Regions from separate parts of the Saccharomonospora sp. genome, predicted to be linked through region 3. Evidence: riboswitches for the same ligand, from Rfam matches in the RefSeq annotation. Region 3 holds a riboswitch; each other region holds the start of a gene.
What was found. Region 3 has a riboswitch for thiamine pyrophosphate ahead of M7H19_RS17615 (thiamine ABC transporter substrate-binding protein). Riboswitches for the same ligand answer to the same signal wherever they lie in the genome.
Positions count from the first base shown of each region.

Region 1: linked by a shared signal. The riboswitch ahead of thiO (glycine oxidase ThiO) and the one ahead of M7H19_RS17615 (thiamine ABC transporter substrate-binding protein) in region 3 are both predicted to bind thiamine pyrophosphate.
Region 2: linked by a shared signal. The riboswitch ahead of thiC (phosphomethylpyrimidine synthase ThiC) and the one ahead of M7H19_RS17615 (thiamine ABC transporter substrate-binding protein) in region 3 are both predicted to bind thiamine pyrophosphate.

Region 1 covers NZ_DAHVQP010000080.1:6,750-10,017, reverse strand. Annotated here, with positions in the region: gene M7H19_RS09465 (thiazole synthase) at 1-620, opposite strand, end outside; gene thiS (sulfur carrier protein ThiS) at 630-830, opposite strand; gene thiO (glycine oxidase ThiO) at 808-1,941, opposite strand; TPP riboswitch at 1,948-2,053, opposite strand; gene thiE (thiamine phosphate synthase) at 2,092-2,769, shown strand; gene M7H19_RS09445 (hypothetical protein) at 2,825-3,268, opposite strand, start outside.
Region 2 covers NZ_DAHVQP010000080.1:13,399-16,666, reverse strand. Annotated here, with positions in the region: gene M7H19_RS09500 (DUF3263 domain-containing protein) at 1-187, opposite strand, end outside; gene M7H19_RS09495 (peptide deformylase) at 314-865, shown strand; TPP riboswitch at 1,010-1,140, shown strand; gene thiC (phosphomethylpyrimidine synthase ThiC) at 1,146-2,792, shown strand; gene thiD (bifunctional hydroxymethylpyrimidine kinase/phosphomethylpyrimidine kinase) at 2,789-3,268, shown strand, end outside.
Region 3 covers NZ_DAHVQP010000143.1:7,064-10,331, reverse strand. Annotated here, with positions in the region: gene M7H19_RS17620 (iron ABC transporter permease) at 1-667, opposite strand, end outside; gene M7H19_RS17615 (thiamine ABC transporter substrate-binding protein) at 643-1,716, opposite strand; TPP riboswitch at 1,743-1,854, opposite strand; gene M7H19_RS17610 (4a-hydroxytetrahydrobiopterin dehydratase) at 1,886-2,176, shown strand; gene M7H19_RS17605 (hypothetical protein) at 2,266-2,520, shown strand; gene M7H19_RS17600 (hypothetical protein) at 2,597-3,268, shown strand, end outside.

The DNA.
Region 1 (3,268 bases), on a different contig from region 3:
TCCATCGCCAACGCGGCATCGGACGCCGTGCCGATACCGGCGTCGAGGATGATGGGCACCCCGGCCCTGGCCACGATCAGCTCGATGTTGTGCGGGTTTCGGATGCCGAGCCCCGTGCCGATGGGGGAACCCAACGGCATGACGGCGGCACATCCGGCCTCCTCCAGCCGTAGCGCCAACACGGGGTCGTCGTTGGTGTAGGCCAGGACGGTGAACCCGTCGGCCACCAACTGTTCGGCGGCCTCCAGCGTCTCCACCGGATCGGGCAGCAACGTCCGGTCGTCGGCGTGCACCTCCAACTTGATGAGGTCGGTGTCAAGCGCCTCCCTCGCCAACTGTGCGGTGAGCACGGCCTCGGCCGCGTTGCGACAGCCCGCCGTGTTCGGCAACAGTTCGATGCCCAGTCGACGCAGCAGGTCCAGCACGCCGGAGCCGCCCTCGGCGTCGGCTCGCCGCATGGCGACCGTGGTCATCTCTGTTCCCGATGCGACGAGCGCCCGTTCCAGAACGCTGAGGTTGCCGGCACCACCCGTGCCGATGATCAGCCGCGAGGTGAACTTGTGGTCGCCGATGACGAGCGGATCGCCGTCGCCGACTCCGTTGTCCGGGTGAGTACTCATGACGTCGGGTCAGCCTCCCTGCACAGCGGTCAGGATCTCCACTTTGGCCCCGTCGGTGACCACGACTTCGGACCACCGTCCGCGGCGGACCACCTCGCCGTTCAACGCCACGGCGATCCCCTTCACGTCCTCGACGGAAGTGGCCAGCACATCGGCGACCGTGCTGCCCTCGGGAAACTGCCGCTGCTCACCGTTGACGAACACTCGCATCCGCATGCTCCTCACTCGTGTCCCTGTCCGGTCGCGCTCGCTCCGTCCCCTCGGGTGGACGGGTGCCCGACAGCCACGCGAGCACGGCGTCCGCCGTGACGGGGGCGAGCAACAAGCCGTTGCGATGGTGGCCCGTCGCCGCGTACACGCCGTCGTGCAGCGGGCCCAGGTACGGGACGTTGTCGGAGCTACCCGCGCGCAGACCCGCCGCGGTCTCGATCAACTCGTACTCGGCGACGCTGGGGAACACCCGTTCGGCTGCTTCGATCAACTCCCGCACTCCCCGAGCCGTGACTGTGGTGTCGAATCCGGCCTCGTACTGGGTGGCGCCGAGCACGAGTTCCCCGTCGTCCCGCGGAACCAGATACACCGGGCGTCCTTCCGACACGGCCCTGACCGTGTGCCGAGGCGGGGGAAGTGTGCCCCGCCGAGCACGAAGACGCAGTACCTCGCCCTTCAACGGATGCACGGACGTCTCCAGTTCGGGATGCAGCCGACCGCTGTACGCTCCCGCGGCGAGTACCACCGCGTCGAACCGGCGTGTCCGCGAGGCCGTGGCCACGCTGTGGCCGTCGAGTCGCACGGCGGTTTCGCAAACGAACTCCGCCCCACGCGAGCGCGCGGCCTCCAGCAGTGCCTTCAACAACCGGCGGTTGTCCACGAACACGTCGCTCGGCACGAGCAGTCCGGAACGCACCGCGCCCAGTCCGGGTTCCGTCCTACGCAGTCGCCGTCCGGTGACAAGCGTGGCCTGCCTGCCGATCCCGGCGAGATACCGCTCGAGGATGTCGAGCTGCTCGGCGTCGGCGTGGTCGAACGCGGCGATGATCGTGCCCTGTTCGGACAAGCCGCAGTCGAAGCCCTCCGACCGCAGTTCGCGGGCGAAACGCGGCCAGCGGCGCAGGGACTCCTCCCCCAACGCCAGCGCGACCTCCTCGCCGGGCCATGCCTCCGCGACGGGCGCGAGCATGCCGCCCGCCACCCACGAGGCACCACCACACGCGGGTTCGGGGTCGAACACGGTGACATGATGCCCCGCCGCGGCCGCCTTCCAGGCCACGGCCAAACCGATGACGCCGGCCCCGACGACCGCGAGGTCGGCCCGCGACATCCCAATCATCAGAAAGATCACGCTCCCTGCGCCGGTATGACCCGGATCAGGTTCCACGGTCGGAGCTCACCGGCTCCCTCTCAGCCCTCCCAGGGCTCCCGTGCGGACGCAGCCAGCCTACCCCGCGCCGGGTCGTACTACGGTGGCGGTATGCCCGGCCTCGACGGTGACCAGATCAGAAAACGGCTCGCGGACGCGAAGCTCTACCTCTGCACGGACGCGCGGCTGTCGCGCGGCGACCTCGCCGAGTTCGCCGACGCCGCGCTCGCGGGTGGCGTGGACATCGTGCAACTGCGGGACAAAACCGGCGGCGCACCGTTGGAAGCCGCTCAGGAGATCGAGGCACTGGAGATCCTCGCGCAAGCGTGTGCCGAGCACGGTGCGCTACTGGCGGTGAACGACCGCGCCGACGTGGCGGTGGCCGTGGACGCCGACGTCCTGCATCTCGGCCAGAACGACCTTCCCGTGCCCGTCGCCCGCCGCATCGTCGGTGAGAGACCCGTGATCGGCCATTCGACCCATTCGCTGGAGCAGGCGCGCGCCGCCGCGACCGAGGAAGGCGTCGACTATTTCTGTGTCGGGCCGTGCTGGCCCACTCCCACCAAACCCGGCCGCCCCGCCCCCGGCCTCGATCTCGTGCGGTCCGTGAGCACCGAGATCGAAACCGACAGGCCGTGGTTCGCGATCGGCGGCATCGACCGGCAACGGCTAGGTGAGGTGACGGAGGCGGGCGCGCGCCGCGCCGTCGTCGTGCGAGCCATCACCGAGGCCGACGATCCGACGGAGGCAGCGCGCGCCCTGCGCAACGGACTCGCCGCGGCGGGTTGACGCCTCACTCCTCCTACCCACCGCTTCGGGCCGTTCTTCAGCCGGCCTCGGTAGTTCAGTAGTTCTCCGACACCGACGGTGCCTGCTCGTTCGAACCACCCGAACCACCCGAACCATCGCCGGGTTGGGTCGGCTGAGGCTCCTGGGTGGGCTCGTCGGGCACCGTCGTATTCTCGCCGGGCTGGGTCGGCTGAGTCGGCTGGGTCGGCCGAGTCGGCTGAACCGGCTTCGACGTCTCGGGCGGCACCGGCTGCACTTCCGTGGTGGGTCGTGTCCCGTCGGTGTCCCCTCCCGGCCAGGACTCGCCGTCCTGGGTCGCCGTGGGCGCGGGAGTGGTCTCCCCGTCGGTCTCCTGCTCCACGTCGGTGTCACTCTCCTGCGGTTGGGGGTCCCCACCGACCCCGGCACCACCGCGAACGATGCTGCCCACCGTGGTGGTGCCCTCTCCCGACAGAGCCTTGCCGGTGACGCCTTCGTAACCGGTCACCACCAACATGCA
Region 2 (3,268 bases), on a different contig from region 3:
GAATCTGGTAGTAGCGCGTGGGTGACACGCCGAACTGGTCGCGGATCGCCTGTTCCTTGGCGCCCGCGTACTTCCACCACTGCCGTTCGAACGCGAGAACGTCCAGTTCACGCTGGGTGAGACCGACGTCGGAACCGACCTGCTGGGACGGTTGCCCGTCGGGGGCCGTCGACTCCGCGGCGTCCACTGGCACTCCTGGTCAGCTCGGGTGGTTCATACGGCTCTTCTCAGATTGCCATTAGATCACGAAGCGCTCGCCGGAGCCCGTAGCACGCCCGGCGCGTCCGAGTGTCGGGACGGCTAAGATGTCGGCGTGACCATCCACGCCATCTGCATCGCCGGCGAACCCGTTCTGCACCAACCCACGCGCGAGGTCTCCGAGTTCGACGACAAGCTCGCCATGCTCGTCGAGGACATGTTCGAGACCATGTACGCCGCCGAGGGAGTGGGGCTGGCCGCCAACCAGATCGGCGTGGACCTGCGCCTGTTCGTCTACGACTGCCCCGACGACGAAGGCGTGCGGCACAAGGGTGTGGTCGTCAACCCGAAGCTGGAGACCTCGGAGATCCCCGAGACCATGCCCGACCCCGAGAAGGACTGGGAAGGGTGCCTGTCGGTTCCGGGTGAGTCGTATCCGACGGGTCGCGCTTCGTGGGCGAAGGTCACGGGTTTCGACGTCGAGGGCAATCCGATCGAGGTCGAGGGCACCGGCTACTTCGCGCGCTGCCTGCAGCACGAGACCGACCATCTCGACGGCTATCTCTATCTCGACCGACTGATCGGTAGGCACGCCCGCGCCGCGAAGAAGATGCTCAAGGCCAACAAGTGGGGCGTGCCCGGCAAGAGCTGGCTGCCCGAGGCCTGAGACCCAGCGTCGTCACCCCCGTCATCACGTCCACCGCCGCGTCCGAAAACACGCGGCGACATCCGACGAACCCCAAAGCAGCGCGGTCGACCGCACCACCGGTGGCTTGAGGTTCGTTCCTGCGCATGGCATGGTCTGGGGGATAACTACACATCGCGGGAGCTCGCGCCTTGGCGGGCTGAGAGGGCGGCTGGTGTCCATTCTTCGGGACCCGGCGCCGCCGACCGCACGAACCTGACCGGGTAATTCCGGCGTAGGGAGTGATTCCGTCGTGACGACGCTGCACGGTGCCGACCAGGAAACCAGCGGATTCGAACCCACCGTCACCACCGGCCCGATCACGGGCTCTCGCAAGGTCTACCTCGACACCGAATCGGGACTTCGGATTCCCGTTCGGCGCATCGACCTGTCGAACGGCGAGCATTTCGACGTCTACGACACCTCCGGGCCTTACACCGACCCGGAGGCCACAATAGACGTCCACAAAGGACTTCCTAAACTGCGGGCCCAGTGGATCGAGGGCCGGGAGCACAAAACCCAGCTCGGCTGGGCGAAAGCCGGGGTCATCACCCCGGAAATGGAGTTCGTCGCCGCGCGGGAACGCGTCGACCCCGAGTTCGTCCGCTCCGAGGTGGCCCGCGGCCGCGCGGTCATCCCCGCCAACCGCAACCACCCCGAGACCGAGCCGATGATCATCGGCAAGAACTTCCTCGTCAAGATCAACGCCAACATGGGCAACTCCGCAGTGTGGTCGTCGGTGGAGGAGGAAGTCGACAAGATGGTGTGGGCCACCCGCTGGGGCGCCGACACCGTCATGGACCTGTCCACGGGCAAGAGGATCCACGAGACCCGTGAGTGGATTCTGCGCAACTCCCCCGTGCCCGTCGGCACCGTGCCGATCTACCAGGCACTGGAGAAGGTCGGCGGCGACCCGACGAAGCTGTCGTGGGAGGTCTACCGCGACACCGTGATCGAGCAATGCGAGCAGGGTGTCGACTACATGACCGTCCACGCGGGAGTGTTGCTCCGGTATGTGCCGCTGACCGCCAACCGGGTCACCGGCATCGTCTCCCGCGGCGGTTCGATCATGGCCGCGTGGTGCCTGGCGCACCACAAGGAATCGTTCCTCTACACGAATTTCGAGGAACTGTGCGACATCCTGCGCGAATACGACGTGACCTTCTCCCTCGGCGACGGCCTGCGACCGGGCTCCATCGCCGACGCGAACGACCGTGCCCAGTTCGCCGAGTTGGAGACGTTGGGCGAGCTCACCCGTATCGCGCGGGAACGCGATGTGCAGGTGATGATCGAGGGCCCTGGCCACGTGCCCATGCACAAGATCAAGGAGAACGTGGAGCGGCAGGAACGGCTCTGTGACGAGGCACCGTTCTACACGCTCGGTCCGCTGGCCACCGACATCGCACCGGCCTACGACCACATCACGTCGGCCATCGGGGCGGCACAGATCGGCTGGTACGGCACGGCGATGCTGTGCTACGTGACGCCGAAGGAGCACCTCGGTCTGCCCAACCGGGACGACGTGAAGACCGGCGTCATCTCGTACAAGATCGCCGCGCACGCCGCCGACCTCGCCAAGGGCCACCCGTACGCGCAGGAGTGGGACGACGCGTTGTCGAAGGCCAGGTTCGAGTTCCGCTGGAACGACCAGTTCAACCTCTCCCTGGACCCGGACACCGCGCGTGCGTTCCATGACGAGACGCTGCCCGCCGAACCGGCCAAGACGGCGCATTTCTGCTCCATGTGCGGGCCAAAGTTCTGTTCCATGCGCATCACCCAGGACGTTCGCGCCTACGCCGAGGAGCACGGCCTGACGAGTGTCGAGGCCATCGAGGCGGGCATGCGGGAGAAATCCCGTGAATTCACCGAGAAGGGCGGACAGGTGTATCTACCGGTGGTGGACCGATGAGCCGGACACCGAGGACAGCGTTGACCATCGCGGGATCGGACTCCGGCGGCGGCGCTGGGATCCAGGCCGACCTGCGAACGTTCTTCGCCTGCGGGGTGCACGGGATGACGGCCGTCACGGCGGTGACCGTGCAGAACTCCGTGGGAGTCCACGGATTCACCGAGATCCCGACCGACGTCGTGGCCGCGCAGATCGAGGCCGTGACAGGTGACATGGGCGCGAACGCCGCGAAGACGGGCATGCTCGCCACCGCGGAGATCATCACCACTGTGGCTTCCGCGGTGGACAAGGTGGGCATCGGTCGGCAACACGACGTACCGCTCGTCGTGGACCCCGTCGCCGCGTCCATGCGCGGTGATCCGCTGCTGCGTGAAGAGTCTCTGGAAGCCATCCGCACAGAGCTGTTCCCGAGGGCGACTCTGGTGACCCCGAACCTCGACGAGGTGCAGCTGTTGACGGGACTGTCGGTCACCGAC
Region 3 (3,268 bases):
TGCGGAGATAGATCTCCGTCTCCAACGTCCGATACTCGTTGCCGCCGAGCATCAGCACCACACCGAAACTCGTGGCGCAGAACAGGAACACCACGGCCGCCGCCGACGACACGGCCGGCAACAACGCGGGCAGTGTCACCGTGGAGAAAGCCCGCCAACGCGACGCACCGAGCGACCGCGCCGCATCCTCGACCCGCCGGTCGAGCTGCGACCACAGCCCGCCGACCGTGCGAGCCACGACGGCGACGTTGAAGAAGGCGTTGGCCACCACGATGCTCAGCACGCCCCCGTCCGGCCACAACGCGCGAAACGCCAACCCCACCACCACGGCCGGCAGCACGAACGGCACCAGAACCAACGTGCGCACCACCGTGATGCCGGGCAGCCGCACCCGGGCCAGCAGGAACGCGAGTGGGAACCCGGCCAGTACTGCCACCACCGTGGCGGCCAGCGCCTGCGTCACCGTGAACGCGGCCAGCCTCCACGTGGACGCCTCGGCGAGGGCATCGCCCACACCTCCGTCGGCGAATCCGAATCGGATGATCGCGACGACCGGCCAGGCGAAGAACAGACCGAGGAAGGCGACGGGCAGGGCACCGAGCGCGCCGGCCGCCCATACCGAGCCCGAACCGGGCCGAGCGGTCAACCTTCGAGCAGCCCGCGCCATTCCGAGATCCAGCGTTCGCGGTTGTCCTGGACCTGTTCACCGGGCAGCGAAATCGAGTCGCGCGGCATCGGTGCGGCCTGCTCCCACCCCTCGGGCAGGGCCACGCCCTCCCGGGTGGGGTACACGTACATGTTGTTCGCAAGAGTCGACTGGAACTCGTGCGACAGCAGGAAGTCGATCACCTTGCCCGCTTCGTCGGGATGCTCGGTGCCCGCCAACACACCCGCGTACTCGACCTGCCGGTAGCAGGTGTCGAGCAACGCCTTGGTGCGGGGCTTGCCGTCCTGTCCGATCTCGGCGGCGGGCGACGACGCGTAGGACAGCACGATCGGCCGGTCGCCCTCTCCGGAGGAACCGGAGAACTCCTGGGTGTACGCCTCGGTCCAGCCGCTGACGACCTTCACGCCGTTGTCCTTCAGTTCACTCCAGTAGTCGGCCCAGCCGTCCTCGCCGTACTCCGAGATCGTGGCGAACAGGAACGCCAGCCCGGGCGACGACGTGGCCGGGCTCGGCACGACGAACAGGTCCTCGTAGACCGGGTCGGTGAGATCGTCGAGACCGGACGGTTCGGGCACGTCGTTGTCGGCGAACCACTCACTGTCGATGTTGACGCACACGTCGCCGACGTCCACGGCCGACAGCCGCTGCTCCCGGTCGACGGCGTAGCGCTGCGGTCCCCGATCGGCCTCCGGGGAGGTGTACGGCTGGAAAACGCCCTCCGACAACGCCCGGGACGCGAACGTCGAGTCGACACCGTATGCCACGTCCGCGATCGGGTTGTCCTTGGTGAGAACGAGCTTGTTCGTCAGCTCTCCCGCGTCACCCTCCTTGCGAACCTCGATACGCACGTCCGCACGTTGCTCGAAAGCAGCGACCACCTCCTGCGGAACGGCCCAGGACTGGTGCGTGACGAGGGTGACCGTCACCGGCTCGTCCGCCGAGTCGTCCTCGGTCCCGATGACCGTGCATCCCGCCGTGAGGGCACCGGCCGACAGCAGCGCGACGACCGCGCGTAACGACGTTGACAAATGGCCCGGTCCCTGGCCCATTCAGCCTCCTCGCCGTGACCGCGCAGGATGGCCGCCGGCCACCTTCCTGCGTCGGCATGATCCGAATCAGGTGCGAACGGTCGTGGGCCCGCATGCCCACCTCTCAGTCCGGTGTGCCGGACTCCCGTGGCAGCGTGCAGCGTACCCGGCGACATACCACGATAGGTCCATGACGGAGTTACTCAGTGACCGACGCATCGACGAGGCCCTGCGCGAACTGTCCGAATGGCGCCGGATCGACAACGCCATCGAGCGCAGCGCCGAACTGGCGAGCTTCCCGCAAGCCATCGAGGTGGTGAACCGGGTGGCCGAACGCGCGGAGGCGGCGAACCACCATCCGGACATCGACATTCGGTGGCGCACCGTGACTTTCCGCCTCAGCACCCACTCCCACGGCGGGATCACGGAGAAGGACGTCGCGCTCGCCGGTGAGATCGACCACGTGATCTCGGACGTGTGATTCCTACCTTTTCGGGCAACTCTCCTGTGGGCGCCGAACGTTGGCGTGGATGAGAGATCCGACCACCTGGCATCCGAGGGGAGTGCGCGATGAACCGCTTCGTCCGGCGTGCACCGTTCGCGTCGGTGCTGGCGATGCTGATCACCTTCGTGGTGGGCACGGTACAGCCCGCGATCGCGGAGTCCGGCGATTCCGGCCCTCCCCCGGAGAGCGCTCCCACGTCGACGCCGGACGGAGTAATCCAAGCGCTCGTGGTGGGTAGCACCGCCTTCGTGCTGATGCTCGCCACCGCCGCCGCCGTGCTGTACTACACGGCCAAACGGCGACGAGATGAACCTCTGTGACATCGCGGTTACTCTCAGTGCGGTTCTCCGCAGTGTGGCAAGTCACATTGCGGATCTTCCCCACTGAAGGAGTGCGATGTACCGGAACCGTGAACTGGCCGCGGCGGCGGCCTTGCTGCTGGCACTGACCTCGACCGCCTGCTCCGACGGCGGTGACGCCTCGAGCGAGGCCGCCACGCAGTCCACATCGACCGAGTCGACCGCCGCGACGCCCGACGAACTGGGCCAGCTGCGCGAGATGTTCGATGATTACCGGGAGGCGTTGCGAAACGGCGACGGCGAGGCCGCGGCCGAACTGGTCACCACGAGCACGATCGACCACTACGGCGACCTGGCCACGCTGGCCGCGACGGGCGGGCCCGAGGAGATCGGCGAACAAGGTCCCATCGATCGGATGACCGTGGCTCTGCTCCGGCACGACCTCGCCACGGAGGAGATCGAAGCGATGGACGGTGTGGCGCTGTTCACGTACGCCGTGGAGAAGGACGTCATCGACGAATCGACGATCGCGTCACTGGAATTGGACGAGGCCACCGTGGCCGACGACCGAGCCATCGCGACGGTGAAGGGCGAAGGCGCGCCGGAGGGCTCCGAGCTGGCCTTCGTCCGCGAGTCGGACTCGTGGCGACTGGACCTCATCTCGATGATCGAGGTCTCGGACAAGGTCATCGTCGAACTGGCGAAGCAACGCGACGTCGACGAGGACGAACTGGTCCTCCAACTCGCCTCCGCCACCGCGGGCGACACC